DNA from 3 places in the Mammaliicoccus sciuri genome. Region 2 is predicted to be linked to each of the others. Evidence: riboswitches for the same ligand, from Rfam matches in the RefSeq annotation. Region 2 holds a riboswitch; each other region holds the start of a gene.
The links. A riboswitch is a leader RNA that binds a small molecule or an ion and turns the genes downstream of it on or off. The one in region 2 is predicted to bind thiamine pyrophosphate.

Region 1: another riboswitch for thiamine pyrophosphate. It lies ahead of MUA60_RS01830 (thiamine phosphate synthase); the one in region 2 lies ahead of MUA60_RS10780 (ECF transporter S component).
Region 3: another riboswitch for thiamine pyrophosphate. It lies ahead of MUA60_RS01000 (3-oxoacyl-ACP reductase); the one in region 2 lies ahead of MUA60_RS10780 (ECF transporter S component).

The regions. Positions count from the first base shown of each region.
Region 1 covers NZ_CP094824.1:396,462-407,416, forward strand. Annotated here, with positions in the region: gene MUA60_RS01815 (transposase) at 1-67, shown strand, start outside; gene MUA60_RS01820 (IS3 family transposase) at 76-939, shown strand; gene MUA60_RS01825 (NAD(P)/FAD-dependent oxidoreductase) at 947-1,858, opposite strand; gene MUA60_RS01830 (thiamine phosphate synthase) at 1,851-2,441, opposite strand; TPP riboswitch at 2,514-2,622, opposite strand; gene MUA60_RS01835 (HNH endonuclease) at 2,804-3,649, shown strand; gene isdC (heme uptake protein IsdC) at 4,186-4,869, shown strand; gene MUA60_RS01845 (NEAT domain-containing protein) at 4,869-6,443, shown strand; gene isdE (heme ABC transporter substrate-binding protein IsdE) at 6,440-7,324, shown strand; gene MUA60_RS01855 (FecCD family ABC transporter permease) at 7,337-8,311, shown strand; gene MUA60_RS01860 (ABC transporter ATP-binding protein) at 8,292-9,152, shown strand; gene srtB (class B sortase) at 9,067-9,792, shown strand; gene MUA60_RS01870 (antibiotic biosynthesis monooxygenase) at 9,817-10,167, shown strand; gene MUA60_RS01875 (hypothetical protein) at 10,485-10,955, shown strand, end outside.
Region 2 covers NZ_CP094824.1:2,059,245-2,070,199, reverse strand. Annotated here, with positions in the region: gene MUA60_RS10790 (energy-coupling factor transporter transmembrane component T family protein) at 1-745, opposite strand, end outside; gene MUA60_RS10785 (ABC transporter ATP-binding protein) at 735-2,138, opposite strand; gene MUA60_RS10780 (ECF transporter S component) at 2,150-2,725, opposite strand; TPP riboswitch at 2,817-2,921, opposite strand; gene MUA60_RS10775 (hypothetical protein) at 2,993-3,118, opposite strand; gene auxA (lipoteichoic acid stability factor AuxA) at 3,266-4,564, shown strand; gene MUA60_RS10765 (class I SAM-dependent rRNA methyltransferase) at 4,912-6,084, shown strand; gene MUA60_RS10760 (hypothetical protein) at 6,157-6,693, shown strand; gene MUA60_RS10755 (carbohydrate kinase) at 6,847-7,938, shown strand; gene MUA60_RS10750 (pseudouridine-5'-phosphate glycosidase) at 7,938-8,855, shown strand; gene MUA60_RS10745 (phosphocarrier protein HPr) at 8,992-9,258, shown strand; gene ptsP (phosphoenolpyruvate--protein phosphotransferase) at 9,258-10,955, shown strand, end outside.
Region 3 covers NZ_CP094824.1:219,791-230,745, forward strand. Annotated here, with positions in the region: gene MUA60_RS00975 (AEC family transporter) at 387-1,310, shown strand; partial or broken gene MUA60_RS00980 (LLM class flavin-dependent oxidoreductase) at 1,307-2,146, opposite strand; gene MUA60_RS00985 (transposase) at 2,202-2,738, shown strand; gene MUA60_RS00990 (IS3 family transposase) at 2,747-3,610, shown strand; partial or broken gene MUA60_RS00995 (LLM class flavin-dependent oxidoreductase) at 3,640-4,110, opposite strand; gene MUA60_RS01000 (3-oxoacyl-ACP reductase) at 4,141-4,893, opposite strand; TPP riboswitch at 5,003-5,104, opposite strand; gene MUA60_RS01005 (NAD(P)-binding domain-containing protein) at 5,239-6,387, shown strand; partial or broken gene MUA60_RS15485 (PTS sugar transporter subunit IIA) at 6,439-6,834, opposite strand; partial or broken gene MUA60_RS01010 (PTS fructose transporter subunit IIC) at 6,945-8,400, opposite strand; gene MUA60_RS01015 (BglG family transcription antiterminator) at 8,480-10,342, opposite strand; gene MUA60_RS01020 (YkvR family protein) at 10,549-10,845, shown strand; gene MUA60_RS01025 (LLM class flavin-dependent oxidoreductase) at 10,851-10,955, shown strand, end outside.

The DNA of each region.
Region 1 (10,955 bases), 1.3 Mb from region 2:
AGGTATAGCTTATCAAAAAAAGTTACAAGCCTTGACCGACATTTACGGAAGCAAAAATCAGAAATAGTAAAGGTCATTAAGGAACTAAATGAAACATATAATATACGATTAAGTATCTTATTTAAAGTCGCTCAAATAGCTAAATCTGTATACTATTATTGGATAAATAAATTTAGTAAAGCTGATAAAGATGAAACATTGATTCAAGTAATAAAAGAAATATGTGAAGAATCGAACCATACCTATGGTTATCGTCGTGTTACACAAGCACTAAGAAATAGAGGTCTTATCGTAAATCATAAAAAAGTACTAAGAATTATGAAAGAACATAATCTAACTTGTACAAAGTTCACACATAGAGGTCGTAAGTATCGTTCCTTTAAAGGTAAAGTTGGTAAAGTAGCTCAAAATATATTAAATCGTAGATTTAAAACAAGTCTCCCATTTCAAAAAGTCGTAACAGATATTACAGAGTTCAAATTAATGAATGGTCAGAAATTATATTTATCACCTTTTATGGACTTATATAGTTCAGAGATTATCAGCTTTAAAATCTCAAGTCGTCCTACATTAGATATAGTCATCAATCCATTAAAAGAAATGATAAAGCGTCGTCCAAACCTAGATCATCGTTTAACGATTCATTCAGATCAAGGCTGGCATTATCAACATTCACAATACACTAGATTATTAAAAGACCATAAAATATTTCAGAGTATGTCTAGAAAAGGTAATTGTCTAGATAATTCAGTTATGGAAAACTTTTTTTGGTTACTTAAACAAGAAATGTATTATGGCCAAGAATTTAAAGATTTTCAGGACCTTGAACAAGCTATTCATCGATATATCGATTTTTATAATAACGAAAGAATCAAATCAAAATTAAAAGGCTTATCTCCCAAAAATTACAGGAGACAAACCTTTGAAATAATATACTAATTAAGGTTTAGATTTTTGGGTTCAGTACACTACTTGATAATAATGGAATGTATTTACATGCTTGACGCATTAACCAATTTTCTCCTTCAACTGATGTGCCGACAGTATAGTCATCTAAATAACTCGTCGCACCCACTAAAAATCGATTGCCACGTTTCGGCACAATGTAACAGCCATTCGTCATAAAAAGTGTTTGTTCTAATTTTAAGTCTGGATGTTCTAACATTAGAACTTCGCCTTTAACACCTGTTACTTTTGGCTCAATTTCATAGTCGGTTAATAACTGATGACTCCATGCACCACCAGCAACAATGACTTTTTTGGAAAGTAAAATTTGGTTTGCAGTGAGCACTTTAAACGCATCATTTAAGCGATGTATAGATTTAACTTCAGTATGATAAATGCGTTCAATTCCTTTGAACTCAATAGATTTCAACAATGCTTTAGCATATTGATTGGCATTAATTTGTCCATCATATGGAATATAAATCGCTTTATGATTATAAGAAATCGTATGATTTGAAAGATGACGAAGTGATTGACTATCTAACGTCGTAACTGAACGATCGCGTTTATTCAAAAAACGATATTGCGCTTTTAAACTGTCGATATCATCTCGTGAAGCGGCCATTTTAATTAAACCGTGCGCTTGATAATCAATATTGATATTCGTTTCTTTATATAACGTGTGACTGAGTGATTCGAAATAATCTCTCGAACGTAATGCAAGTTGATAAAGAGGTGTATCTTCAATAAATTCATTTTGTACACCTAACATGCCACCTGCTTTATAAGATGCGTGTAATCCAGGCACATCCCGATTTATCACAGCGATAGACAACGAATCATTCTTAAGTGCTAATTCACGTGCAATAGACATGCCCATGACGCCAGAGCCAACAATTAACACGTCATACATATGTATGCCACTCCTCTCTTAATAACTGAGTTTCACGCAAACTTCGATCTCTGAAAAATGAAATTGCGCAAACACCTTTAAAGCCATGAGGTAACGACTTAATAGAATGCGTATCTATGCCACCAATTGCATATACAGGAATATCTATAGATACTGCATCTGTTATTTCTTTAGAAGACCTTGGTTTAAGACCATGTTTAGAACGCGTTTCAAACACGTGACCAAAGAACACGAAATCTAAAGACCACTCACGTGCGCGTTTCACACTTTCTGCTGAATGTGTAGACATACTAACGGATATATGAGGGTGAAGCTTTTTATATTCAAATGCATGCACGTCATCTTCACGAAAATGAATAAAATTTAAATCATATTTTTCAAGTATGGCTATATCAGAATGAATCATTAATTTCATTTTTGGAAAGCCATGTGCTAATAAATAATCAAGCACCCAGCATAGATCATCACGTGTCATAGGCACTCTCAGTAACAACAAATCAATCTCTTCAGCAATCTCTATATAATGTTCTAAATCATCAACATCTAAGTCTTTATACGGTGTAACAGCAATAAACAATGAAATCACTCCAAATAAAAAAAACGCTATTTTTCTGTATAGAAAAATAGCGTAAAAATTTAATTATAAGTATAAGTAAGCTTATATACGCCACTTTCCTACGCCAGTATGAACTGGATCAGGTTCAAGGAATCCCGAAGTCACTACTTCAGTCTCAGCCTATAATAAGGCACTTCCAGTGGACATTTATTCAATTATTACATCCATTGTACATATAAAAGTAAGAATGTTCAAATTTATATTTTTAGTCTGGTAAATACCACAATAATCTTAATCTATAAATTGTTATTATTTTAATATTTGGAATAAATTGTACAAATTTAATAGTAAATTTGATAATATATAAGAAAAGGTCAAAGGAGTACTATATGTTTGAATTCCATAATATTTCTACAAAAAATAAAGAATATGTAGATACTAAAGAGAAATATGCTCATGAATTAAAGAATTTTGAAAAATATGCAGAAGACTTAACAAATAAAGCGGGTAAAGCAATTAAAGGTAGTCAGAAAGCAAGTTCATATAAGAGAAGTTTAGTAAGATTAATCATAGGCTATAATTTAATTTTTAACGAAACAATAGAATCCATTGAAGATTTTGAAACATATAAAAAGTTATTGAAGATAACTGAATTAAAAGGTTTTAAAGAATTCAATAAAAATACTAATCATTTTTATAGTGCAACTATAGGGTGTTTATTATCTTATTTAACAAGTTTAAATTCTATAAATGAAGATGAAGTTGATTTATTATTAAATAATCCAAATCCAAATCAAGAAACAAATAACTTAATAAATTTTGGTGAGAGTGAAGTTAAGAAGGTAAAACGAAAGAATAAAAAATTAGTGCATGATAAATTATATTATCCAAGAAATTACAATGAAAGTTTAAGAGCCAAAATAAATAGTAATTATCAATGTGAATATGATGAAAATCATAAAACTTTTATTAATGAATGGGACAGAAATCCACACGTTGAAGCACATCACCTAATACCCATGGCTGCACAAAGTCTATATGATCTCTCAATAGATTTTTCTGAAAACATAGTAAGCTTATGTCCGAATTGCCATAGAAGAATTCATCATGCAGTTAATAAAGATAAGAAGGAAATGTTGGAATATTTCTTTAACAATAGAAAAGATATATATAGTGAAAGAGGTATTGATATAACATTGAAAGAATTATATAGAATGTATGGTATTTTAAGATGATTCAATATGAATATAAGAATAATTTAAATATCAAATGAAGTTTCTAAAAATTCACATTCAAAATTAAATATATTTTAATTTCTAGACACAACATAAAAATGTTGTGTCTTATTTTGTTTTAATAAGTATCTCTCACTAAATTCAAGTATAGATTAAGATGTGTTATGACTTTTTTAAAAACTATTTCTCCATCTTTTTTAGTTTAGCAGCAATAAATATAAGTGCGCGTTCCATGGGAAATTTTTAAATTCCTATGAATAAAATCACGCTCATTATATTCTGTTTATTGGCACGACCAATTCGTATATCTACCTCGTAACTACTATCTGTTAATAATCAATAATATTATTTACCCGATTATTGATTATTAACACATCCTAAATTATTCCATTCTAACAATTTTTAAATTTCGTGAAATAAAATTCGCATAATCAATTATTTATTAAAATAGAAAATAACATTGACATTGATAACCATTATCAATTAAATTATAAGGTGGAAGGAGAATTTCAATAAATTTACAAAGGAGGTATATTATGCAAAGGTTAAAACAGTTTTTAAATATTGGGTTATTAGTACTTATTTTATTATCAGTAGGTGTGGGTAAAGTGGCTTCTGCTGATGTGAAAGATGGTACTTATGACGTTAATTACACAGTATTGAAACATGGTACTTCAGATGTTTCGATTGCAAATGATTATTTTAATAAACCAGGTAAGTTAGTTGTTAAGAATGGTGAAAAGCAACTTCAATTAACGATGAATCATAGCCATTGGATTAAAGGTATTACAGTTGATGGTTCTGCTGAGAGTATCGTAAGTGAAGACAAAGGTTCAGACGTTAGAACGTCTAGCTTCAAAGTGAATTCGACATCTGGACAACTTGCTGGAACAATTGATGTTTATATCAATGAAAAAGTCGATGGTAAACCGTTCTTATACGATAACAAATACAAAATCACATTTGACGTGAAAGAACCTTCTGGCCAAGCTGCAGCAGTTTCATCTAGTGATGCTTCTAAGAATTCAACAGCAGCTGCATCTTCTAGTTCAAATAGTAGTACACCATCTAATGGTTCTACTACAACTTCACAAGATGTGAAAAATCCTCAAACGAGCGCAGGCACACCGGTAATGATCACAGTCCTTCCAATTGTTGCAGGTATGTTATTAATCGTTACGTTTATGTTCAATAAAAAATTGAAAAGAGGTCATAATTAATGAAGAAAAGTGTTAAGTCACTATTAGCGTTTTCTTTATTATTCTCAACTCTTGCATTCAATACTTATGAACCGCTTAGTCATACAACAATGAAAAAAGTTGAAGCAGCAGAAGAACAAGCATCAGCAGTGGAAAGTAAGGCAATTGATTTTGTAGTTAATAAAGATAAATCAAATGAAGTCTCTTATATGGATCAATATATGGTAAAACCAGCAAAGGTATATTTTGAAAATGGGGAAACGTATGTTGAGATGACTTTGAAAAGTGCTTCTTATTGGAAGTCATTTGAACTGTATGATGAATCAGGCGCGATTGCCATTCAAACATTTAAAGAAGACCATCAAGCTGATACTAAAGTCATTAAGTTTAAAGTTAAACCAGGTAGCCAATCGCTTACTTCAAAAGTTCACATTGTTGTACCGGCAATCAATTATGACAACAAATATACAACTCATGTAAATTTTAAAGAAGTTATTCCTAGTGCACCGACAACTCAGAATTCAAATCAACAAGATACAGGAAAAGTAGATAAAAACGATAAAGCGAAAGATGATTCAAACCAATCAATGACTGACCAAAAGCAGGATAATACGAATCAGAATGTAGAAGATACACAACAAGCACCTTCAAAGGATTCAAATCATGAGAAACGACAAACAGAACTTCCAAAGCAAGATACACTTAAGAACACAACACCAAAGAACGATGAAAAGCCGATAACAAAAAAAGAAGTGCCAATTCCTGATAAAGTTAAAAATCCGTCTGGCTCCAACCAAGGATCAACTCAACAAGAAAAAGCAACTTCAACATTAGGTTACATGGTCTATAAAAATGGTTCAAGTGAAATCTCTTATATGGACCAATATATGGTGAAACCTGCACGTATTGTTGAAGAAAATGGTAAACAATATGTAGAAATCACATTGAAATCAGCTTCATATTGGAAGTCGTTTGAATTATTCGATCATGATAAGAAATTAAATGTCACAACTGTGTCAGAAGATCAATCTGCAGATACAAAAATCATTCGATTTGAAATGCCGAAAGATTTAAAAGTACTGACATCTAAAGTTCACATTTTTGTACCAGCAATTAATTACGACAATCATTACACAACACGAATTGAATTTGATAAAGAAGCGGCATCTAGCAATGTAAATACAAGCACAAGTGATGAACAACAACAACCTGTTAGCACATCAAGTAAAGATGATGACACTAAAGGTCATGATTCTACAAATGTTCAACACAATCAGACAACACAAACAGATGACCAAAAATCCGAATCTTCGAATGTTTCATCTGGAGTAAATAGTTTAACAAATCATAGTTCATCAACTGCCACACCTACAAATCAAGCTGTGACAAGTGATAACAATGCAACAAGTTCTACAACTGCAGATAAAGCTAATCCAAGTTTCGATCGTAACGCAGATGGTTCAACTAACATGAAACTCGTTAATCCTTCAACAAGTAGCAGTGGAGATGCGATGACATATGCACTTATCTTCAGTGGTGCAGTATTGTTATTAGCTGGTTCATTCTTCTTAGGTAAGAAGCGAGCATCTAAATGAAGATCAAATCGCTATTAAGTTTAATCCTTATATGTAGCTGTCTACTTGCGGCATGTAATATCAACTTTAGTAAATCATCAGAACCTGCAAGTAAACAGAAAAAAGAAGAATTCAGAATCGTACCAACTACTGTAGCTTTAACGGAAACTTTAGATGCATTAGATTTAGATATCGTAGGTAAACCGACAACTTATAAAGATTTACCGAAGCGATACAAAGATGTACCTGAAATTGGTCAGCCTAAGAAACCGAATGTTGAAGTTGTGAAATCACTTAATCCAACACATGTATTAACGGTTACAACAATTAAATCTGAGATGGATCCTGTGTTTGAACAACTTAAAATGAAAGGTACTTATTATGATTACGACAGTTTAAATGGTTTGAAGAAATCTATCACCGAAATGGGTAATACGTTCAATCGTAAAGAACAGGCTAAAAAGCTTAATAAAAAGTTTGATAATGCCGAAGCAGAAATTAAAGCTAAGATTCAAGGTAAAAAACGCCCTAAAGTACTAATTCTTATGGGTGTGCCTGGTAGTTATCTTGTAGCAACAGAACACTCTTATATAGGTGATTTAGTGAAAATTGCCGGAGGAGAGAATGTTATACAAAATGAATCAAGAGCTTATTTAGCTTCTAATACGGAAGAGCTTTATAAAGTTAATCCGGATATTATTTTAAGATTGCAACATGGTTTTCCAGACCAAGTTAGAGAAATGTTTAAGAAAGAGTTTAGTACAAATGATATATGGAAACACTTTGACGCAGTTAAAAATAATAGAGTTTATGATTTAGAAGAAATTCCATTTGGCATAACAGCAAGTATTAAAGCTGACGATGCGTTAGTACAGCTTTATGACATTTTATATAATAAGTAAAGAGGTTAAAACATGAAAAAATATTCGCGACTCACGTTCTGGATCATGTTATGTATGCTTGTCATAACAATTTATATATCGCTTGTAAGTGGGAAGTTACCTTTAAGTATAGAACAAATCATCACGAAACTTACAACAGGTACTGAACCTCAAGTAGATGCAGTTATTGATTTACGCATGCCAAGAATATTCATCGCGTTATTTGTTGGAGCTGCTCTGAGTGTATCAGGAGCTTTGCTACAAGCGGTATTACAAAATCCTCTAGCTGAAGCGAATATTATTGGTGTGACATCTGGTGCACTTGTTGCACGAGGTGTCATACTTATATTTTTACCTACCTTGTATTTTTATTTACCGATATTCGTCTTTATTGGTGGGGTTATACCGTTTCTTATATTATTCCTATTAGTATCTCGTTATCACATAACACCGATTAGACTCATATTAGTAGGTGTTGCGATATACGCCATGTTAAATGGTGTAATAGAGGTTTTATCTATGAGTCCTGTTATGCAGTTACCAACAGGTTTAACGATGAAAGTATGGCAAGATGTCTATATAATCGCCGTCATGTCAACAATAGGGATTATATTCGCACTCGTGTTAGTAAACAAAGTGAACTTGTTATCATTTGAAGATAAACAAGCGCATAATATTGGTTTTAATATTACGAAATACCGCCTCATCGTCGGTTTAGTTGCTGTATTTTTAGCAAGTAGCGCAACAGCTATCGTAGGTCAATTAGCTTTTGTAGGCTTAATCGTGCCACATATTATAAGACGTATCGTTGGAACGAATTATAAAAAGGTCATACCATATTCCATTATATTTGGTGCCTGGCTTGTATTATTAGCAGACACGGTAGGTCGAACAATAGCGCCACCTTTAGAAATACCAGCGAGTACGATTACAACTGTAGTAGGTGGGCCATTCTTGATTTACCTTATTTGTAAAGGAGCGTATGTCCATGCGAACAGAGAACGTTAGTTTCAAATACCAGCGAAATCATATTTTTAAATCGTTAAACATACAACTCAAAAAGCACGCCATTACAACTATCATCGGACCTAATGGATCAGGTAAATCAACATTGTTACAAATATTATCACGTAATTTAGAGCCGAGTGAAGGTATTGTTTATATAGATAATCATGCTATTTCATCATTAAATATAAAGACGTTAGCAAGGCAGTTAGCAACCGTACATCAAAATAACCGTGCGCCAGAAGATTTTACAGTAAAAGAAGTTGTACAGTGTGGCAGATATAGTTACCAATCCATATTGAAGAAAGATATCAAACAAGAAGAAGTCATTCAGCATGTGTTACATCAACTAGAACTAGAAGACTATCAAGATAAACCCATTAGTGAATTGTCAGGCGGAGAATTACAACGTGTGTATATCGCAATGTCACTTGCGCAAGAACCACAATATATGTTGCTAGATGAACCAACGACATACTTAGATTTTAACTATCAATATCAAGTGTTGGACATTATACGATCACTGAAAGAGAACTTTAATATCACCATTATTATGGTGTTACATGACATTAACCAAGCGATAGAATATAGCGATGAAATCGTATGTATACATAACAATCAAGTCATCCAAGGACCTCCAGAAGAAGTCGTAACAGAATCCTTTATTTCACGCGTATATAATATCGATGCGAAAATCATCCATGACCCAGAATGTGGCATGCTGATTTGTAAGAGAAAGGGCAGAGCGCCGCATGAAAATCATCATGAAAATCATCATGAAAATCATTCAAATAGCATTAGTCGCTGTCATTATATGGTCTGGATATGTCATGTTTCACAATAAACAAGAAGATAAAGAAGCGGAAGAACGCTACATTCATTTACAACAAAATTATACACAAATGACAAACACCAATACCGTGCGACCACAATTCAAACAACTCAGCAACATCAACAAAGATATCATAGGGTGGATACATCTAGAAGGCACATCATTGAACTATCCAATACTACAATCGAAAGACAACAAAGACTACTTAAAGAAAGACTTTGAACTACAAGAAAGCAGAAAAGGTAGTATCTTTATGGATTATCGTAATACACCAAAGCACGATAAAATGAATACCGTCATATATGGACATCACGTAGGAGATAACACCATGTTTGACGTCGTAGAAAAATATTTAGATCAATCATTTTATAATCAACATAAAACAATCCAGTACGACACACAATACGGTAAATATCAATTAGAAGTCATTAGCGCCTATGAAACAACAACAAAAGATAATTACATACAAACAGACTTTAAAGACAAAGCAACATATGAACAATTTCTAGAACAAACATTAAAAAAATCACAAATCTCAACAACAACAGAAGTTAATAAAGACGACAAGATCGTCACCCTCTCAACATGTGAAGACCCATATTCACTCACATCAGGACGAATCGTCGTCGTAGCCAAACTCGTAAAAGTATAAAATAGAAAAGAGGAAATAAATAGCATGTTTATGGCAGAAAATAAATTACAACTCTATAAAGGAACAGCAGACGAAACAATAGAAAGATTCTATATGAGACAAGGAATTGAAACAATCGAAGGATTCAAGAAAATGTATGTAACAAAAACAAATGACCTCGAAGAATACGACGAAGTAAAAATACTTACAATCTGGGAATCAGAACAAAGCTTCAAAAACTGGTTAAAATCAGACGTATTCAAAGAAGCACACAAAAACGTACGACATAACAGAGAAGATAGCGAAAGCCCAATATTAAAAAACACAGTCACAACATATACAATCGGTTATCACTTTGATAATGAGGTAGAAGCTAAGGCAAAAAATCCAGCATGACATTAAAGTCATGTTGGGTTTTTTTGTGGGGTAAGATATAAAATAATAAACAATATACATAAAAAGTTTGTTTGATTTAAACTTCTAGCATTCATTAAAACATTTATACAATGAAAGTAATTTAGATTTTCAATATTCATAATCTTTAATATTGAATAGTTAAAAATGTAATTTGTTTCTTTTGGAAAAAATTAAAGTATCTTTTTTATTTTTTATTGTGCATAATCTTAATAAGTGTTGTAAAATATTACTAATAGTAAAAAATAAACGGCTTTCATTAGCTATTAATATGTAGCTTATAAAGGGGTGTAAGCTTTTTGAGTAATATTGAAAATAGTAGTTATAAATACAGGTTAGAAGATGAAAGAAAGTATATTAATAACTGGCAAATTCAAACACAATGGATGAAATTTTTTGAGTGTATAGGTAAATTTGTCCAAACTAAAAATAACATAAATTTATATATATCTTACATAGATGAAATATTGCCAGCATTGTTTATTTCAAAAGGGATTATAGAAAGTCAATTAGAGTATTATAAGCACTATGATGATATTCCAAAATTAGTAGTAGGAGATGAAATAGCCTTACTAACTGATTCGAAGAATGAAATATGGAGAAAAGCAAAAGTTTTGGAAGTATATTACGACTCGTCGAAGATAGCGCTTAATCCATTTGCAAAACTAAAGATAATTCTAGGGAAAAACAATACATATGATAATCATATACCATTTAGAGATTGGAATACTAAAATAAGATTGAATCCAAACTTTAAAAGTACAGCTGGA
Region 2 (10,955 bases):
AATATGCGACAGCAACGAGTGCAATCGTCAATAAGATGAAATATAAATCATTTTTAGTGAAAGGTACTTTATAATAGAAAGTTCTTTTGCCGTTTGTGAATCCTTTTGCTTCCATCGCAACAGCTAACCTATGTGATTTTCTTATACTTTGACTTAATGTTGGAATGAGTAAATGGTGAATCCATTTTAAGCCTTTACGATTGCTTTTATCTATAACTGCATATCGCATTTTTAAAGCTTGTCTTAACTGCATAAAAGAACTAAACATAAGCGGTATCATGCGTATAGAAGCCATGAAAGCATATGCGATTTTAGGTTTTACTTTTAAATGTTGCATGAAACTATAAAACACATAAATGATTTGCGAAGTAAATGGGATAACCATGCCGTAAAATGAAATGACAAGTGTACGCATGGTTACGTGAATACCTCTCAAAAAGCTTTCTTCAGTAATATGAATAATACCAAACTTGAAAATTGTTTCATTTCCTTCACCATAGAAAATCATAAATAAGGAAGAAGTGAGTCCGAAAAATAAAGTGATAGCAATGACGATTAATAGTGGCAACCATCTCACGCCGCTCATGAAGATTAGATAAAGGAACATAATAATCGTTAAATAAAGCATGAAATCAAATTGATGAATAAATATCGCATAGAAAAATAGTATGACACCTAATATAAGTTTCGTTAGAATATTGACATCATCAATAAAAGTACGGTATTTCTTCCAATTAGTTAACATGAGATTCACCACCGCTTACATGTAATTGCTCGTCTTTGATTGTTAATCTTCTAGTAGCATAGCGATTAATAATCTCATTTTCGTGCGTAATCATTAAGATAGTTTGACCATGTTGAACGCGTTCATGAAATAATTTGATGAGTTCAAAGGTATTGTGACTGTCTAAACCGAATGTTGGCTCATCAAGTAAAATAATTTCAGAATTCGTACTTAATGCAGTTGCGACACTTAATCTTTTTTTCTGTCCTATTGATAATTCGAAAGGATGCTGGTCTTTCACATGATTAAGTTTTAATAACGTCAACATGTTTTGGGTCTTGTCATGAGCTGTTTGTTTATCTTGATAAGCATAATTGATAAATATTTCGTTATATACAGATGTTTCGATGAATTGTAATTCTGGATTTTGATATACGAAATACATATGTTTAGAAGCATCTTTTACTTTTTTAATCTGTTTGTTTTTATAAAATATTTTACCATTATATTTAATGAGCTGCATCATCGTTTCTAATAATGTTGTCTTACCTGTTCCATTTGGTCCAGTTATTGTAAGCCATTCGCCACTTGAAATCGTTAATTTATCTATACTAAATAGTTTTTTGGAGCCACGCAGTACATCTAACTGCTCTATATTTAACAACGGATTGTGCTCAGCAGTCTGTTCAGATAATTTTGGGGCATATTGCCACGAGTTAGGGTGCCAAACACCGTATTCATTTAAAATGTCTGTATGATGATCTAATATATCTTGAGGTGTACTATCATGTGTGATTTCACCATTTTCATTCATTACAATAACTCTATCTACATAATTCCAAATATAATCAACTTTATGTTCTACGATTACAACAGTTTGATTTGTCCAATGTTCCATAATCAAATCCCATAGTTGTGTCGTTGATTGATGATCAAGCATTGCTGTCGGTTCATCAAGAAATAACGTATTTGTATCTTGTAATAATATAGAAGCAATCGCTAATTTTTGTTTCATACCACCACTTAAACGATTGATTTTAAGTGAAGGATCAGCATTTAAATTTACCTGTTTCATGGCATTTTTTATAAATCCGTCCATTTTATCAGGTTCGATGTTCATATTCTCAAGCACAAATGCTAATTCTTCTTTAATCTCAGGCATACAAAACTGCGTATCAGGGTCTTGAAAAATAACACCTGGAAGTGAATCGATATTGATTGAATCAACTTTCATCGGTATGTCCATCGATCTCGGTATAATACCACTTAATATATTTAATAACGTACTTTTACCAGATCCACTTGGACCTAGTAAAAGTACTTTTTCTTTATCATTAATATTGATGTTTAAATTTTTAAATATAATGCGATCATCATCAGGATACTTTAGTCTTAAATTTTTTAGTGATAACAATTGAATAACTCCTATAATAAGTCATAATCTTTTTTAGATGCTGGTCTGAACAATTTCGTAACACCAGTTTGGTCGAGTGCTTTTACAATTGCATAGCCTAATGCACCAGCAACGATTGCACCACTTAAAATTCTAATCGTAAACATTAAAATAACATTCCATAAAGCAACGTCACCTAAGTAATTATAGAACCAATCAATTGGTAACGTAATAATACCTGCAGCCATACCAGCTATAACAGCAACTGATAATTTTCTAGATTGATATCGAACAGCTAAGAAGGTGATTTCACAAGCTAAACCTTGTAATAATGCGTATACAAATGTTGGAATATCGAATTGGCCCATTACAATCGTTTCGCCAGCACCCGCAGCAAATTCAGCAAGAATTGCAACACCAGGCTTTTGAATAATTAAATAAGTGACAATTGCTGCAATAAACCATACACCATATACAGATTGTTCTAAGTGTAGACCGAGTGGTTTTAAAATTTCATAAGGTATCCATAAGAACTTATAAATGATTGCAAACAAAGCACCAATTAATACAGTTACTAAAATATCTGATAACGTTAATTTCTTTGACATGTTATATTCTCCTTTTAAATAAAAAAATGTGCACTCCTATATCTAAATAGAAGCGCACAAAAATATTGTTATCATTTAAAAATGAATATTATATGATTTACGAACACTTTCCTACGCTAGTATCATCTAGATCAGGTACAAAGGGTTCAGACCTTTTCATGTCTGTCTCAGTTTCAAAACACCCCTAGTGCATTTATTAATTTGTTATCCATACGATAAGTCTTATTAATCTATTTGTCAATAGTAAATCATAAAACTAAAATTCATTTATTCAAATGTGTCTTGTATATTTTCTTTTGTTTCATCCTGACCTTTGTTGTTGTCTTGCTTATTTTCTTGTTCTTTCTTTTTAGCTTTTTCTGCTTCTTCTTTATGCTTATCATTATGAGTCATAATAACACTCCTTTAAAATGTATGATATTATTATATACCCAACTACATATAAGTATTAAACTTCTTGCTAGTACTTGGGACTGATTTTCAATATAATTAAAGACAATTGAAAATGAAACAATTATAATGTTCAATGAGGTGAAGAACATGGCTATAAAGAAAAAAAGCTGGGAAGTTCATTTTAGTCGAATTATAGGTATATTTCTTTTGATTACTGGATTACTTATACTTTTTAATGCGCCACGTATTAAAGACTATAATATCAAGGATTCAAGTAATATCCATATCAATAACATTTGGGACTTTTTTGTAGCTTTTTTTGATGAATTAGTAAGAATATTGCACCATTATATTGGTAACTTTCCAGTTATCGCAGCAATAATTGTATTGCTATTTGGTGTGTTTGTATTATTAGTAGGACGTACTTTAAGAAGAACGACGCATTACGATTATGATATTTCTGTATTTTATATCGGACTGACAATTATTTTAATGATTGTTATTATGATGACCATGTTCCAAGTATATAGTTTTGCATCTTTCTTATTTATTATTCCATTTGCAATTCATGTGGGATATGTCGTTTATAAAAATGAGCTAAATCCAATGCATCGAAAGAAACAGTACTTATGGATTATCATTTCTTATGGATTATGTTATTTCATTTCACAATTTGCAATGAACCATAATATCGATGCTCAAAATGTAAAGCCTATAGACGTTATGAGTGTTAACTTATTCTTCATTCTGTTGTGGTGTCTAAGTCAAATGTCAGTTTGGATTAGTTTATATTTAAGAAGATCTTTACCAGTAAGCGATGAAGACATTGAACAATTTCATGAAGAAAGATATTCAAGAGTTAAAAATAACCGCTTAACAAGAAAAATATATACTTTAGCAGAAGGTTTTTACCAAAAATTACAGAATTTCAAACAGGCGACTTTAGAAAAATTTAATTCTGAAGAGGCAATTGCTAAAAGAAAACGCCGTAATGAAAAATGGATAGAGATTATTAAAATCGAAGAAGACGATATTCCAAGATGGATGAGAAGACCGAAATGGTTAAAGAAAAGCTATATAGAATGGATAAGTACTGTAGTTTTATTCTTATTTACATTTATAGAGTTTAATAACCGTAATGGTTTATTCTTATCAGGTGAATGGAAATTATCTCAAATTCAATATGTTTTTGAATGGTTAACATTATTTATTATGATGTTATTGATTATCTTATATGCATACTTCAATTACACGACAAATTATAAGAATAAAAATAATTTTGGTAAATTGTTTGTTATTTCAGCATTATTCTTTGAAATTGCAACGACATTCTTTGTTTCAGCAATTCAAACTTCACAATTTTCCGTGTTTATCACACCAATTTCATTTTTACTATTATTATTTGTAACACCAGCATTTATCATTCACTTGAAAAAATCATTTTAATATCTTACACGATATAATTAGACACTTTATTGAGCACTATGCGCTTAATAAAGTGTTTTTTATTTTATAATTTTCACGAGCAATTGCTGTAATTAAAAGTTTAAATATGTAATAAGTAAACTATTTTAATGAATTTATTCAAAAAATGTATTGCGTGGAATAATCTTATCCTTTATACTAACTTTAGTAAGCGTTTACATATAAGGGGATCAAAACTTTCTGGGGGAAATTTTGATTAATAAAATTCGGTTAACAGAGTATTCTAAAGGGGAATACTCTGTTTTTTGGTGTTTTGAATAATATACGTTATAATATGTGAGACATTTCGAAAGGATGGCTAATATATAATGAAACAATTAATGCTCAAAAAAGGAAAAGAAGATAAATATTTAAGAGGATATCCTCTAGTAGAAAAAGACGATGTTTTTGATATGCCTAAAATGGATGAAGGAGAATTAGTTGCGCTTGTTGATGCGGGGAAAAAATTCATTGCAACTGCATATTATGGTGAACAAAATAAAGGTATAGGCTGGGTATTATCATTAGACTCAACTGAAAAGATTGATCATAACTTTTTTGTAAAGTTATTCGAAGAAGCTAAAAATGATAGAGCATATTATGAAAATGTAGATGGTATCAATGCATATAGATTATTTAATGCAGAAGGCGATGGAATTGGTGGACTGACAATTGATCATTATGACGGTCATTTATTAGTTCAGTGGTACTCAGTAGGTATATATCGATTGAAAGATAGAATATTACCTGCAATTAAAGAAGTCTTCGATTATAAATCAATTTTTGAAAAAAGAAGATTTAAAGGAATGGAAACTGCTTCAGACTTCGTAGCAGGTGAAGCACCAGAATTTCCATATGTCATAGAAGAAAATCATATGTTCTATAATATTAATCTTGATGATGGACCTATGACAGGTATTTTCTTAGATCAAAAAGACGTTAGAAAAAAATTAAGAGACCACTATAGTCAAGATAAAGATATATTGAATTTATTTAGTTATACGGGTGCATTTTCAGTTGCAGCAAGTGAAAATGCTCGTTCAACTACAAGTGTGGATTTAGCTAATAGAGCTAGACCATTAACTGAAGCAAACTTTGGTTTAAATACAATAGATCTTAATCAGAACCATATATTTATAATGGATGTATTTGATTATTTCAAATATGCTTTAAGACATGGTTTAAGTTATGACGTTGTCGTGATTGATCCACCAAGCTTCGCACGTAATAAGAAAAAGACTTTTAGTGTTCAGAAAAACTATCCTGAATTAATTGAAGGTGCATTAGAATTATTGAACGAGAGTGGTAACTTAGTGCTAAGTACAAATTCAAGTGCTTTCCCACAAAAAGCATTCAAAAAAATGATAATTCAAACATTAGATCAATTAGGTGTTGATTATACAATTTCTGATGTAATGGGATTACCTAAAGACTTCAAGAGTCATCCACACTATAAACCAAGTAAATACTTGAAAGTCGTATTCGTACAAATAAATGGTTAAAATTTCCTAGTTCGGGTATACATTATTATAATAATGTTTGAATATAATCGAACTGTGAGGAGAATGGAAACAATGGGAATTTTCGATAAAATTACGACAAAAGCAGGCAATAAAGCATTTGGTATACAAGAAATAAAGAAGCGTTCTGAATTACCAACTTCACAAGAAGAATTGTTAGAACGTAGAAAAAAAGCTAAAGAACTTATTCATAAGAAGTCATTAATGTCTTCAGCTGCAAATGTCGTACCAATCCCAGGACTTGGTGTTGGTATGGATATTAAATTAATGGGCGATATCATTGAAGATATTAATAAAATTTATGGATTAAGTCATAAGCAAGTTAATAAAATGCAAGATGATTTAAAACAAAAAGTTTTAACATCAGCTGCAATGAGAGGTAGCCAGTTTATTGGTCAAAAAGTAACGAATGCAATGGTGAAAGTTATATTTAGATCAGTCGTAAAAAGAGAAGCGGCAAAACAATCAAGATGGGTACCATTAGTTGGACAAGCAGTTGCTGGTTCAATTAGTTATTATTTAATGAAAAAAATGGGTGAGGATCACATTAAAAAATGTGAAACAGTCATTCAAGACTTTATAGGTGAATAGAATATTGAAAAGAAGCTAAGGCATTTTGTAATGTCTTAGCTTCTTTTTTGTGTAATTTTTTATTTTATATTTGCAATTATTCTAAAAACGCTTTATAATCAAAAAAGCAAACTAAAGTTTGAAATATAAACAAATGTTTGTGAGGTGAAATTGATGAATGAAAATGAAAAATTAATTCTTAACTTAATAAAAGAGAATCCTTTTATATCACAACAAGAGTTATCAGATAAAGTTGGTTTGTCTAGACCTGCAGTTGCAAATATTATTTCAGGTTTAGTTAAGAAAGAATATGTGCAAGGGAAAGCATATGTATTAAACGAGCAAAATCCAATTGTATGTATTGGTGGAGCTAACATAGATAGGAAATTTCATATTACAGACGATTTAGTGCAGGGCACTTCAAACCCAGTAACTTCTGAAACTTCTATTGGTGGTGTTGCTAGAAACGTTGCTGAGAATTTAGGACGTATCGGTGAAGATGTTCTGTTATTAACGACTTCAGGTAATGATGCAGAGTGGCAACATATTTCTGATTTATCATCACCATTTATGAATGTAGACTATGTTGAGAAAATCTCTAGTGAATCAACGGGAAGTTATACAGCATTGTTAGATCAACATGGTAGTATGACGATGGGGTTTGCGGACATGTCAGTATATGACAAAATTACGCCAGAATTTATGATTAAAAACACATATTTACTCAATAAATCAAAATGTATTATTGCAGATTTAAACTGTCCTAAAGAGACGATAGAGTTTTTATGTTCATATGCAGAGAAGAAAAAGATTAAATTAGTATTGATTGCAGTTTCAGGCCCGAAGATGAATCGTCTACCTCATAATTTACATGCTGTTGATTGGCTCATATTAAATAAAGATGAAGTTGAATCATTTGTAGGTAAAGATGCACAAACAGAAGCGGAATTAATTCAATACATTGGTGAAATTAGATCACTTGGTGTGAATAACTTAGTTGTGACATCAGGTAAAGATAAGATTATTTATGATGGTGATGAAGGTCAACGTCAATTTGAAGTCAAAAAAGTCGATAATGTCGTTGATGTAACAGGTGCCGGTGATGCATTTACATCAGGTTTAATTTATGGATGGTTGAAATCATATGAAATCGACAAAATTATTGATTTGGCAAAAGCAAATGCATCTAAAACAATTCAAACAGCTTATACAGTCAGACAAGATTTAGATAAAAAACAATTAATTAAGGACATGGAGGCTTTATAATGGAAAACTATATTCAATTTTCAAAAGAAGTAGAACAAGCAAAAGAGGAAGGTAAAGCAATTGTTGCTTTAGAATCTACAATTATTTCACATGGTATGCCTTATCCTCAAAACGTAGAAATGGCACAAAAAGTAGAACAAATTGTAAGAGATAATGGTGGGGTACCTGCAACAATCGCAATTATTGATGGAAAAATTAAAATTGGATTGAGCGAAGATGAATTACAATTATTAGCAAGTGCAGAAAATGTAGCAAAAGTTTCTAGAAGAGATATCGCTGAAATATTAGCAACTAAAAAAATTGGTGCAACAACAGTGGCTTCAACAATGATTTGTGCTCAATTAGCAGACATTAAATTCTTTGTTACTGGTGGTATCGGTGGTGTTCATAAAGGTGCTGAACATACAATGGATATTTCTGCAGATTTAGATGAACTTTCTAAAACGAAAGTAGCTGTCATTTGTGCAGGTGCTAAATCAATTTTAGACTTAGACAAAACATTAGAATATTTAGAAACAAAAGGAGTACCTGTAGTTGGATATCAAACTGATGAACTCCCGGCATTCTTTACAAGAGAAAGTGGTCTTAAATTAAACACAAGAATTGATGAAGTAAGTACAATTGCGAAACTTGCAGAAGTACAATGGGACTTAGGTTTAGAAACAGGTATTGTTGTCGCTAACCCAGTACCAGAAGAGGATCAATTAGAACCAAGTTTCATCAATGGTATTATTGACAAAGCAGTTGCTAAAGCTGAAGAAGAAGGTATTCACGGCAAAGATTCTACACCATTCCTATTAGGTGAAATCGTTAAGCAATCTGGCGGTAAATCATTAGAAACAAATATTAAACTTGTTGAACATAACGCTAAAATTGGTACACAAATAGCAGTTGAATACACGAACCTTCAAAAATAAAGAATAATCAGCTCAAATAATTGCATACTTATGTAATATGATTGAATTGTAAGTGGTTTTTTGATATTCTTTAATCGTATAGATAAAATTTGATTTTATACAAATTTAATATAGGTATCAGAAGGAGACAATAAAAATGGAACAAAATTCATACGTAATTATTGACGAAACGGGTATTCACGCTAGACCAGCAACAATGTTAGTTCAAACTGCATCTAAATTTGATTCAGATGTACAATTAGAATATAACACTAAAAAAGTTAACTTAAAATCAATCATGGGTGTAATGAGCCTAGGTGTTGGTAAAGATGCTGAAATTACTATCTACGCTGAGGGTAGTGATGAGAAAGAAGCTATCGAAGCAATTACTGAAGTATTATCTAAAGAAGGATTAACTAAATAATGTCTGAATTATTAAAAGGTATAGCTGCATCTGATGGTGTGGCTATTAGTAAAGCATATTTATTAGTTGAACCTGACTTATCGTTTTCAAGCGAAAATATCAGCGATGTAGACGGCGAAGTTGAAAAGTTTAAAGCGGCTGTTAATCAAACAAAAGTTGAATTAACTCAAATTCGTAATAATGCTGAAAAACAACTTGGTGCAGATAAAGCTGCGATTTTTGATGCACATTTATTAGTGTTAGAAGATCCAGAATTATTAAATCCAATTGAAGAAAATATTCGCAATAACAAAGTAAATGCACCTACTGCGTTAAATGAAGTATCAACAAACTTCATTACAATTTTCGAAAATATGGATAATGAATACATGAAAGAACGTGCGGCAGATATTCGTGACGTTTCTAAACGTATTTTGGCACATATTTTAGGTGTAGAATTACCAAACCCTAGTATGATTAATGAAAGCGTTATTATTGTAGGTGAAGATTTAACACCATCTGACACTGCGCAACTTAACAAAGAGTTTGTTAAAGGTTTTGCGACAAATATCGGTGGAAGAACTTCACACTCAGCAATAATGAGTCGTTCATTAGAAATTCCTGCTGTTGTAGGTACTAAAGATATTACTGATCGTGTAAACCATGGTGATAGTTTAATCATTGATGGTTTATCTGGTGATGTAATCATTAACCCAACAGATGACGAAGTTCAAGCATACGAACAAAAACAGAAAAACTTCTTAGCTGAAAAAGAAGAATTAGCTAAACTAGTTAATGATGAATCTGTTTCTAAAGATGGTGTTCATGTAGAATTAGCTGCGAATATTGGTACACCTAATGACTTAGAAGGTGTTAAAAATAACGGCGCAGAAGGTATCGGTTTATACCGTACTGAATTCTTATACATGGGTAGAGACAATATGCCTTCAGAAGAAGAACAATTTGAAGCATATAGTAAAGTCTTAAAAGAAATGGACGGCAAACGTGTTGTCGTTCGTACTTTAGACATAGGTGGAGATAAAGAATTATCTTATCTAAACTTACCTAAAGAAATGAACCCATTCTTAGGATATAGAGCGATTCGTTTATGTTTAGATCAAACTGATATCTTTAGAACTCAATTAAGAGCTTTATTACGTGCTTCTGAATTTGGTAAGTTAAATATCATGTTCCCTATGATTGCAACTATTAAAGAATTTAGAGACGCTAAAGCAATCTTACTTGAAGAAAAAGAAAAATTAGTTTCTGAAGGTGTTAACGTTGCGGATGATATCGAAATCGGTATTATGGTAGAAATTCCATCTACTGCAGCACTTGCAGACATCTTCGCTAAAGAAGTTGATTTCTTCAGTATTGGTACGAATGATTTAATCCAATATACAATGGCTGCTGACCGTATGTCTGAGCGTGTTTCTTACTTATACCAACCATATAACCCTGCAATTCTTCGCTTAGTTAAGCAAGTAATTGAAGCTTCTCATAAAGAAGGTAAATGGACTGGTATGTGTGGAGAAATGGCTGGAGACAATACAGCAATTCCATTATTACTTGGATTAGGTTTAGATGAATTCTCTATGAGTGCGACAAGTATTCTAAAAGCTAGAAAACAAATCAAACAATTAGATCAAAAAGAAATGCAAGAATTAGCGAACAAAGCAATTAACTGTGCAACAGAAGAAGAAGTTGTTGAACTCGTT
Region 3 (10,955 bases), 1.1 Mb from region 2:
ATATACAAATATAATGAAACCATTATATTTACTAGTGTGAATGAATCTTGGATAAATGAATTTTTGTCCAAGATTCTTCTTTTTATATAAACGAAGAGTCGTAGAAAAGAGGTTCATGAAGTCATAGTGTATATTTTATAAATTGAGTAACGGGGGAAAGAGAATATTGTCTGTGATGTGAGTTAAATCCCTAATAAACTCACGAGATCCACAAAAACCTAACGCTCTCGCACATCCCAGCCCCTAACATGATTCAAAGTCTGCATCATTCTCTCATATATAGCACACGATTATTTGCAATATTAAAAAGACGCCCCCAACATTTTTCTAAGAATGTTATGATATTACTATCAAAAACTTATCTTATACATCGTGGGGGTGTCTTTTTGTCTGAAATGCTCAATATTTTACTAACGGTTATTGTACCGATTTTTCTAATGACGGCGTTAGGTTATGTGCTTCAAAAGCGTGTGAAACTTGATTTACGTACGCTCGCAAAATTAAATATCAATGTGTTTGTGCCTGGATTTATTTTTGCGAAGTTTTACAAAGCTGAGTTAGCGGTCAATTTATTATTATTAATCATCGTATTCTTCGTTATATACATAATTGCTTTATATATCGTCGCTTTTGCTATCGCCAAAATGCAAACTTTAGATAAAGGTAAAGAGACGACTTTAACAAACAGTGTACTCTTCTTTAACTCTGGTAACTACGGTGCGCCGTTAAATGATATTGTATTTAAAAGTGATCCACTCGCTATGTCTGCACAAGTTATTGTATTAACACTGCAAAATGTCTTCACATTTACATATGGTGTCTTCGCAATTCAATCCGTTCAATTAGCTAAACTTAAAGCATTACTCAATTACTTTAAGATGCCCATTATTTATGCACTCGTTCTTGCAATTATTTTAAACTATAATCATATTCCAATTCCTGAGTTCATGTGGACGACTGTCAGTTATTTGTCTGATGCTATGATTGCGATTGCTTTAATTCTTCTCGGTGCGCAAATTGCCAATATTAAACTTAATTTTAAATGGTCATCTTCTTATATTTATATCTTTATAAGATTAGTTGTTGGACCAGTTATCGCATTAGTCATTATAAAATGCATGGGGTTAGAGGGTATTATCGCACAAACATTATTTATTGCTTCAGCGATGCCAACTTCCGTGAACAGTTCAGTTATTGCTCAAGAATATGATAACTACCCAGCTTTAGCTGCAGAATTAGTCTTCATGTCTACGTTATTTAGTTCTATTTCTGTTGTTGCTGTCATTTATTTATCTTATTTAATTTTTTAATGTACATTTAAAAGTTCTTTAAATGTCTGACTTGAATAAGCTTCTCTATACAGTCCGCGTCGTTGTAATTCTGGAACGATGTATGTTACAAAATCTTCAAGACTATAAGGTAAAGTAGGTGGCATTAAATTAAAGCCATCAGCAACACCAGTCTTAAACCAAAGCTCCATTTCATCTACTATTTCTTCAGGTGTACCTATTAATGTGAGATGCCCACCACCTGCATTGAGATAACCTAATAATTCTCTCACTGTAGGGTCGGTATCTTCTATAATTTCTAAAATCGTTTCATATCTGCCTACTGGACCATCGAACGCTTCTACAGGTGGAAGTTCTGGGACAGGTTCATCCAGTGCCCATTTTGAACAATCTTGTCTAACAAACGTACTTAATTGTTTGATGGCATTTTCAATTGGTAAAGCTTTATCTAATTTTTCCTTTTTGAGCAGTGCTTCTTCACGTGTTTCGCCAACATAAGTGACTAATCCTGGGAAGACTTTAATATATTTCTCGGGTGTATCACTTGCGCTGATAGCCGTATTTAATTTATTTCTATAAGCTTTCGCTTGTTTCAAATTCCATGAAACTGAATAAACCGCATCTGCATGTTTGACGGCTAATGCAATACCTTGTTTGGATGCACCAGCTTGCATAGCGACAGGTTTGCCTTGTGGGCTACTTGGTGTCGATAACGGTCCATTTACTTGGAAATAATCGCCAGAATGATGAAAAGCATGCACATGCTCATGATTAATCACTTTATTGTTATGACGGTCATGAACAAAGTCTTCTTTATGCCAAGATGTAAATAGTTTGTCCATCAACTCAGCAAATTCTGATGTGAACCCAAATATTTGAACTAAACAAATCAAAATATTGGGGTGCATTCTAATGAGGAAAAAATATGAATTTAAATTCAAACTAAAACTTGTAAAAGAATATTTAGAAGGACATCAAAGTTATAGAACAATTGCTTTAAAATATGGTATTTCAAGTTGGTCTGTCCTTCGGATTTGGGTCAATCAATATAAAGAGTTTGGAGAAGAAGGTTTAGAAATAAAAAGTAGAAATACTGTTTATACTAGCGAATTTAAATTATCTGTTTTAAAATTTAGACAAGAAAATATGTTGTCTTATCAAGATACTGCGAATCACTTTAGAATTATTAATCCTATTATCATTGCCAATTGGCAACATCAATTTGATGAAAAGTGTCGTCTTGATATAGATAATAAACAAAAGGGACGATCTCACACTATGACTAAAAAACGATCTAAATCAGATAATAAAAATTTACCTTTAAATGAAAATGAACGTGAAGAACTTGAAAGACTTAGAAATGAAAATGAGACGTTAAAGGCAGGTATAGCTTATCAAAAAAAGTTACAAGCCTTGACCGACATTTACGGAAGCAAAAATCAGAAATAGTAAAGGTCATTAAGGAACTAAATGAAACATATAATATACGATTAAGTATCTTATTTAAAGTCGCTCAAATAGCTAAATCTGTATACTATTATTGGATAAATAAATTTAGTAAAGCTGATAAAGATGAAACATTGATTCAAGTAATAAAAGAAATATGTGAAGAATCAAACCATACCTATGGTTATCGTCGTGTTACACAAGCACTAAGAAATAGAGGTCTTATCGTAAATCATAAAAAAGTACTAAGAATTATGAAAGAACATAATCTAACTTGTACAAAGTTCACACATAGAGGTCGTAAGTATCGTTCCTTTAAAGGTAAAGTTGGTAAAGTAGCTCAAAATATATTAAATCGTAGATTTAAAACAAGTCTCCCATTTCAAAAAGTCGTAACAGATATTACAGAGTTCAAATTAATGAATGGTCAGAAATTATATTTATCACCTTTTATGGACTTATATAGTTCAGAGATTATCAGCTTTAAAATCTCAAGTCGTCCTACATTAGATATAGTCATCAATCCATTAAAAGAAATGATAAAGCGTCGTCCAAACCTAGATCATCGTTTAACGATTCATTCAGATCAAGGCTGGCATTATCAATATTCACAATACACTAGATTATTAAAAGACCATAAAATATTTCAGAGTATGTCTAGAAAAGGTAATTGTCTAGATAATTCAGTTATGGAAAACTTTTTTGGGTTACTTAAACAAGAAATGTATTATGGCCAAGAATTTAAAGATTTTCAGGACCTTGAACAAGCTATTCATCGATATATCGATTTTTATAATAACGAAAGAATCAAATCAAAATTAAAAGGCTTATCTCCCAAAAATTACAGGAGACAAACCTTTGAAATAATATACTAATTAAGGTTTAGATTTTTGGGTTCAGTACATTCTTGAGCTTTATGATATCTATCATCATGCTGAGGTAAAGTTTTCATACTATGATTTTGAGCTTCTATATCTGTCATAGATGTTACTAAGTTCCAACCAACACGACCATTCGTCGCATGATCGAGCGTTAAAATTTGCCTAGCCGCAGTATAAGGGTTTGAAAATGAACTTGAAATTGTTGAAACTAAACCAATATGTTGTGTAACTTGTGATATAGCAGTCAAGTTCACAATTGGATCTAACCAGAATGCTGGTAATTCACTATCTGACTTTGCAGGGAATGACTGATTATCTGCAAAGAACACGGCATCTAATAAACCTCTTTCTGATAGTTGTGCTAATGATTGATAATAAGAGATATCACCAATTTGTTCGATAGAGGAGTCTTCCATAAGCCATGCTGCTTGATGATGGCCACATCCATATAATAAGACACCAATATTGAGTTGATCACTTCTTAAATTACGCATTTCTATTCTCCTTATCTCTCTTTTGGAATTCTAGTTCATTGTTAAGCCGCCATCTACAGTATAATTTTGACCAGTTATACCATTTGCTTTATCAGAAGCAAGGAAGCTCACCATATTTGCGACATCTTGTGGTGAAGTGACTTTTTTAAGAGGTGTTGATTGAGCAATTAAGTCAAATACTTCAGGTGTTGTTACAGAGCTGGCATCGGTTGTTTTGAGTAGGCCACCAGAAACGACATTGGCTGTAATGCCGTATTGACCTAATTCAGCAGCGATATTACGCGTGAAACCAATTAAGCCAGCTTTCGCAGTTGTATATTCGTGATAAGGTACGACAGGATTTTGGAATAAGTTCGTACCGGTGCTAATGACAGCACCTTGTTTTCTTTCAATGAATTGTGGTGCAACACTTTGCACGATATTAAATGCTGCTTTTAATGTGCCATCAATTTGTTGTTGATAGTCTTCCCATGCAAGATCGACGAATGCTTTTTGTTTTACTGGGTCAAATTTAAAGTTAACTAAAGCATTGTTGACGACGACATCAATTTTTCCAAAATGTTTCGTGCCTTCATCAATTAACTGATCAACTTCAGCGCGATTCGTCACATCCGCTTGAATAGCAATCGCTTGTTCTGTTCCGATTTCAGCAACTAACTGTTCTGCTAATGCTTTACTATTATGATAATTAATGATGACTTGATGTCCTTCAGATGCTAATGTACGTGCGATTGTTGCGCCTAATCCTCTACTACTACCTGTTACTAAAATTGTTTTTGTCATATGTAACACTCCCATATAGAATTTTAAATAAAAAAATACACAACCTTCTCGTAAGAAAGTTGTGTAAAAACAAAGATATTTATAAAAAGGGCATAGTCATCTCTATAAATTCATTTCACAAACACTTTCCTACGCTAGTACGATCTAGTTCAGGTTCAAAGGGTTCGAGTTCATACTCATCTCAGTTAAAAAAACACCCCTAGTGCATCTATTTAATTACTATCAATGTATAGTTTTTAATAATCGATGTCAAGTTTGTATAAATGTTCAGTTGCAAACGATAGGTAAAATCGGTTATGATATAAAACGTACTGATTACGATTTAAAAGGATTAAAGGTGATATGATGAAGTGGACGATAGTAGGTGGTGGCATCCACGCGATAACGATAGCATTAGAATTAAAAGTTAAAGGATTAAAAAATAAAGATTTAACAATTATTGACCCGCACGATGTGTTCTGTCATCAATTTGACCATCGAACAAAGAATATTAGTATGCCTTATTTAAGGTCTCCAATCGTACACCATGTTCACCCAAATCCTTTTCATTTAAAACAATATTTTAAGAAAATGGATTATGCAGGTGGCATTTATGGTAAGTATAAGAGACCGAAAAGAGATATGTTTATGGACCATACAGCAGAACAAGTTGAATATTACCGATTACATGAATGTCATGTTAAATATACTGCAATAGATATAAAGAAAGATCGAGATAATTGGTGTGTCGTATTGGAATCAGGGGAGATGATATATACAGAGAATGTCATCATCGCATCTGGTTGTAACCATAAGCCAAAGATTCCAAAAATGTATGAGCATGCACCAGATGTACAACATATTTTTGAAGATGCAAATATTCAATTTAAAGAAAGTTCTCATGTTGTAGGAAGCGGGATATCAGCTGCACATTTAGCATTAAAATTAATTTATCATGACGATGAAAAGCATGTGCATTTATGGACGAATAAGCCGCTAGAAATTCATGATTTTGATGCTGATCCAGGGTGGTTAGGACCTAAAAATATGGCAAGCTTTACAAAAGTGATAGATCCAGAAGAGAAGATGGATATTGTCTTAAAAGAACGTCATAAAGGTTCGATGCCACAAGAATTATTCATTAGATTAAAGAAATATGTGAAAAAAGGAAGACTAACAATACATCTCAATGAATTAGATCATATTAACAATCATCAAATCATAACAGTAGATGGGAAACATATAGATTATGACCATATATTATTGGCAACAGGATTTGATAATACTTTATTAACACAACCAATATTAAATCGTTTAATTCATGAATATGAAGCACCACTCAATAAATGTGGGTATCCTGAAATTAGTAAACATTTAGAATGGCTGCCGAATTTATTCGTATCAGGTGGATTAGCTGATTTAGAATTAGGACCTTTTGCTAGAAATATTATGGGTGGCAGAGAAGCGGCACGCAAGATAGGTGAAAAGTATCATGAAATAGAGCAATGCAGTTAGACTTATCAGATATAGAAAAGCCTGGAACATATGCGTTCCAGGCTTTTAAAATTAAATTTCCTTCAAAATGTTATAAATAGATTCTGTGCTTTCAGCGTTGATTAATTTTTCTCTTGTATCATCGTCCATAAGCGTACGTGACAGTCTTTGTAATAACTTCAAGTGTGTGTCGCTACTATCATTTGGTACAGTAATTAAGAAGATGATCTTAGGTTGTGTTTCATCTAAGCTTTCCCATTCCACACCGTGTTTGTTATTCAGTACAGCTACGACAGGCTGTTTGACAACATTTGATTTAGCATGCGGGATGGCTACATTCATGCCGATTGCTGTTGTTGATTCTGATTCGCGTTTCAATACAGCTTCTTTTAACACTTGTTCATCGTCTATAAAGTTGTGATGTTTTAAATTGTGAATCAGTTTATCGATTGCGTCATCTCGAGACATTTCAGCATCTTCTATTGTGATGACTTTTTCGTAAAAGACTTGTTCTGATTCTGTCTGAGTTTCATCATTTGAAGTGGATGTTTCTTTTTGATCGTTATCATCTTCATCTGATCCCATAAATGATGTTGTGATACCGCTATTAGATGATTCCATTTCAGGTGTTGCAACGGTTGCTTCTTTTTTCTTTAATAAAAGTGTAACAAGCATTGTAACAGTACTTCCGATGATGACAGCTATAAAGAACCATAGTATTTTATCGATACCACCAAGGACAGCTACAATTGGACCACCATGTGCAACTCTATCGCCAACGCTACCTATTGCTGCGATGGCTGCTGCAACCATTGCACCAATCATATTTGCAGGAATAATACGTAATGGGTCTTGTGCGGCGAATGGAATAGCACCTTCAGTAATACCGAATAAGCCCATTGTAAATGATGCTTTACCCATTTCAATTTCACCTTTATTAAATTTACGTCTATTGATAAAAGTAGCAAGACCTAAACCAATAGGTGGTGTACATACAGCTACTGCAACCATACCCATAACGGCATAGTTTCCTTCAGCAATTAAAGCTGATCCGAATAAGAAAGCAACTTTGTTTACTGGACCACCCATATCGAATGCAATCATAGCTCCGATAATAAGCGCTAAGATAATACTATTTGTACCTTGCATACCTTTTAACCATGTTGTTAAACCTTCAAAAATACTCGCAATCGGTGCGCCGATAACAAATATGAAAATAAGTCCTACAATAATTGAAGAAATAATAGGAATAATGATAATTGGCATAATCGGTGCCATCGCTTTAGGAATTTTAATGTTTTTAATCCATTTAGCAATATAACCTGCTAAGAAACCAGCGACAATACCACCTAAGAATCCTGCACCAGCTTCACTTCCGTAAAAGCTACCATCAGCAGCAATTGCGCCGCCAATCATACCTGGTACTAAACCTGGTTTATCAGCAATACTAACTGCAATGTAACCAGCTAGAATTGGAACCATAAAACTAAATGCTAAACTACCGATATTTTCAATAGATTTCCAGAATGAATCATCAGGAATTTTAAGACCTTCAGGTGTTGTATGCCCACCTAAAGTTAAAGCAATGGCCATTAATAAACCACCAACTACGATAAATGGCACCATGAATGAAACACCATTCATTAAATGTTGATAGACCATTTGTAGACCACTTTTTTGATCTTCGTCATCATGCGTTTGTTTATAGCCACCTTTTTCATGATGAATATGTGCATCTTGATCGATGATGCGTTGAATTAATAATTTAGGGTTGTGAATACCTTCTCTAACACTTTCGTTAATTAATCGTTTCCCGTCAAATCTTGATAAATCGACTTGTCTGTCAGCAGCGATAATAATACCATCCGCTTCTCTAATTTCTTTTGATGTCAGAACATTTTCTGCACCGACACCACCTTGTGTTTCTACTTTAATATCTATGCCCATTTCTTTTGCGGCTTGTTCTAATTTTTCTTGAGCCATATAAGTATGTGCAATCCCGTTTGGACAAGATGTAATTGCTAATATTTTCATAACGTCAGCTCCTTCTTAATTCAATTGTAAACGCATTCACTAAAACATAAAAAAGAATAATTGCCGTTAGTAGTGGCAATTATTCTTTAAAACGATCGATAATATATTGTTTGAATGGTTCATCATCTAATTTTAGTAAATGTTTAACATCTTGTTCTGTTAATGCAGCAATACTGTGTATGATTTTTTTCATTACTTGTTTATCTTTGTCTGCAATAGATAAGAAGAACACTAAATGAACTTTATGTTGCTTCCATGCTATATCTTGGCGGAGTCTAAACATTAATACATGTGACTTAAAGACTTTAGTAGGGTCGCCATGTGGAATAGCAATGCCATTTCCAATATAAGTTGATGAGAACTTCTCCCTTTCTAGTGCACTTTCAATATACCCACTTGATATGGCATGTTGTTGATTAAGCAAAAGTTCCACATGTTGGAATATATCAACAGTAGAATGTATGTCTGTTTCGATTGGTACCGATAGAAAGTCGATAGGCAATAATGCGTCGTTGTTTAAAACAGGGTTTTGCTTTTGATTTAAAATGGTTTGAAATTTATGAGCATCTTCTTCTGAAAATAAAGGCGATACTTGAACAACTTGCACGTTACTTGGTATATGTTTCATATCAATTTCGTGTGTTGTAACGAGTATATCCGTATTAGAGAATGGGTAAGTTGAAACGGCTTCAAGTTTAATCGTATCCGTAATATTTATTTTATGGTTTAACTTTTGAATTTTTGCTTCTAACAAGCTAGAAATGCCCAGTCCATAATAACAAGTAATGACAACATTAAATTGATCTTGTACATTACGATCTATCGATGATTGAAAATGTAATGCTAGAAAGGCTATCTCATCTTCACTTAAATTGAGTTGTGCATCTTCTTCCAGTAAATGAACCGTTTCATATAAAGCGTTGAACACAAATGGGTATTGCTGTTTAATATCCTCTGTAAGCGGATTGTTAATATAAACGTTCTTAACGATACGCAAATATGTTCTGCTAAAATGTGAATAAACATTTTCACGAAGTACAGCATCTTGCATAAAATCAATACCAACTTTGGCATTCATTTGATAAATTAAGCGTTCAATATAACTTTGAATAAATATTTGTTTAAAGCCAAGATCATATTTATCAAAATAATAGCTAATAAAAAATGAAAATAACTTCGCTGTTTCATCGCTTAAAGTGTATTTAAGTTGTCTATTAATATCTTCTATAATTGCCCGGGAAATGGCCAATGCCTCTTGATTAATATCCCATTGTTCAGTTGTATCGTGGATTCTTTTGAAAATAATGATCAGGTGTACGAGCAACTGTTTAATATGTACTTTTGAAGTTTGTATATGGTGATGCTCTAAATGTTGTTCCATAATATGCATCATTAATTCGCTATGCACTTTTGGAATTTCATTCAAAATAAAATCCTCTACTTTAACATTGTTTGTAGAGAGTTGGTTTAAATGAAGAATAGCATTACGAATATCCATTTCATTGCCACTTACCGTAACACCTTTTCTTTTAACAAGTTTAATCGCAACGTCATAAGATTCACACCAAGCTTGAATTTGATTTAAATGATCGACGAGTTCATTCTTCGTTAAAGCATAGTCATCAGATAATTGTTCAAGCGTAACTGATTGTTTATACATTAATAATTGATAAGCCATCTTGATGAGTGTTTGACCATTCTTTTCCGTATATTGATTTAGAATAGATTCTATCTCTTCAGTTTGATACAACTCGTGATTTAATTGATAACCACGCCCTTTAATACTGATAATGACATCTTTAATTTCACTATTAATATATTTAATATCGCTTCTTACAGTTCTATTTGAAACATTCAAATAGTCAGCTATTTCAGTCCCGTTTAAATAACTATCGCGATTTAAAAGTAATAGTCTCATTAATTTCACATGTCTTTCTAACAATAATCCCACCACATTTCAAGTACACATTTAGATTCATATTATATTGTAAGCGTTTAATGAATGAGTGACAAATAAATGATTGATTAGCTAGAGTTACGAGATACTTAATCTAGTATTCGTGTGCTATAAACAGAATGCATGTATTATATCTTTCGACATATTATACTGAACTTAGATAATAAATATAAACTTTGAAGGTGACATAATTGGTTGAAAATATATATTTAGATGAAACGAAAATTCCATTAACATTTTTTGAAGACGAAACTGTAGATGGTTTATATAAAGTAACAATTGAATTTAATGTAACGAGTGAAGCGTATCACGATATTGCAGTTTTGCTATATAGAGGACGTTTTGATGTTGAAGTTCCGGATAAAGATAAGCAATTTAAAGGTGAAATCTATAATTATTCAACGTCTTTAACAAATTTATATAAGGACAATCAAGTTGCGGTGTACCATCTTGTGCTTAAAGAAATACGAGAGGACCAAAAGGGATGAATGGTATGAAATTGAGTATACTTGATCAATCACCCATTTCGCCTGGTCAAACAGCGAGTGACGCTTTTAAAGATTCTTTGGCATTAGCACAATTAGGAGAGAAACTAGGT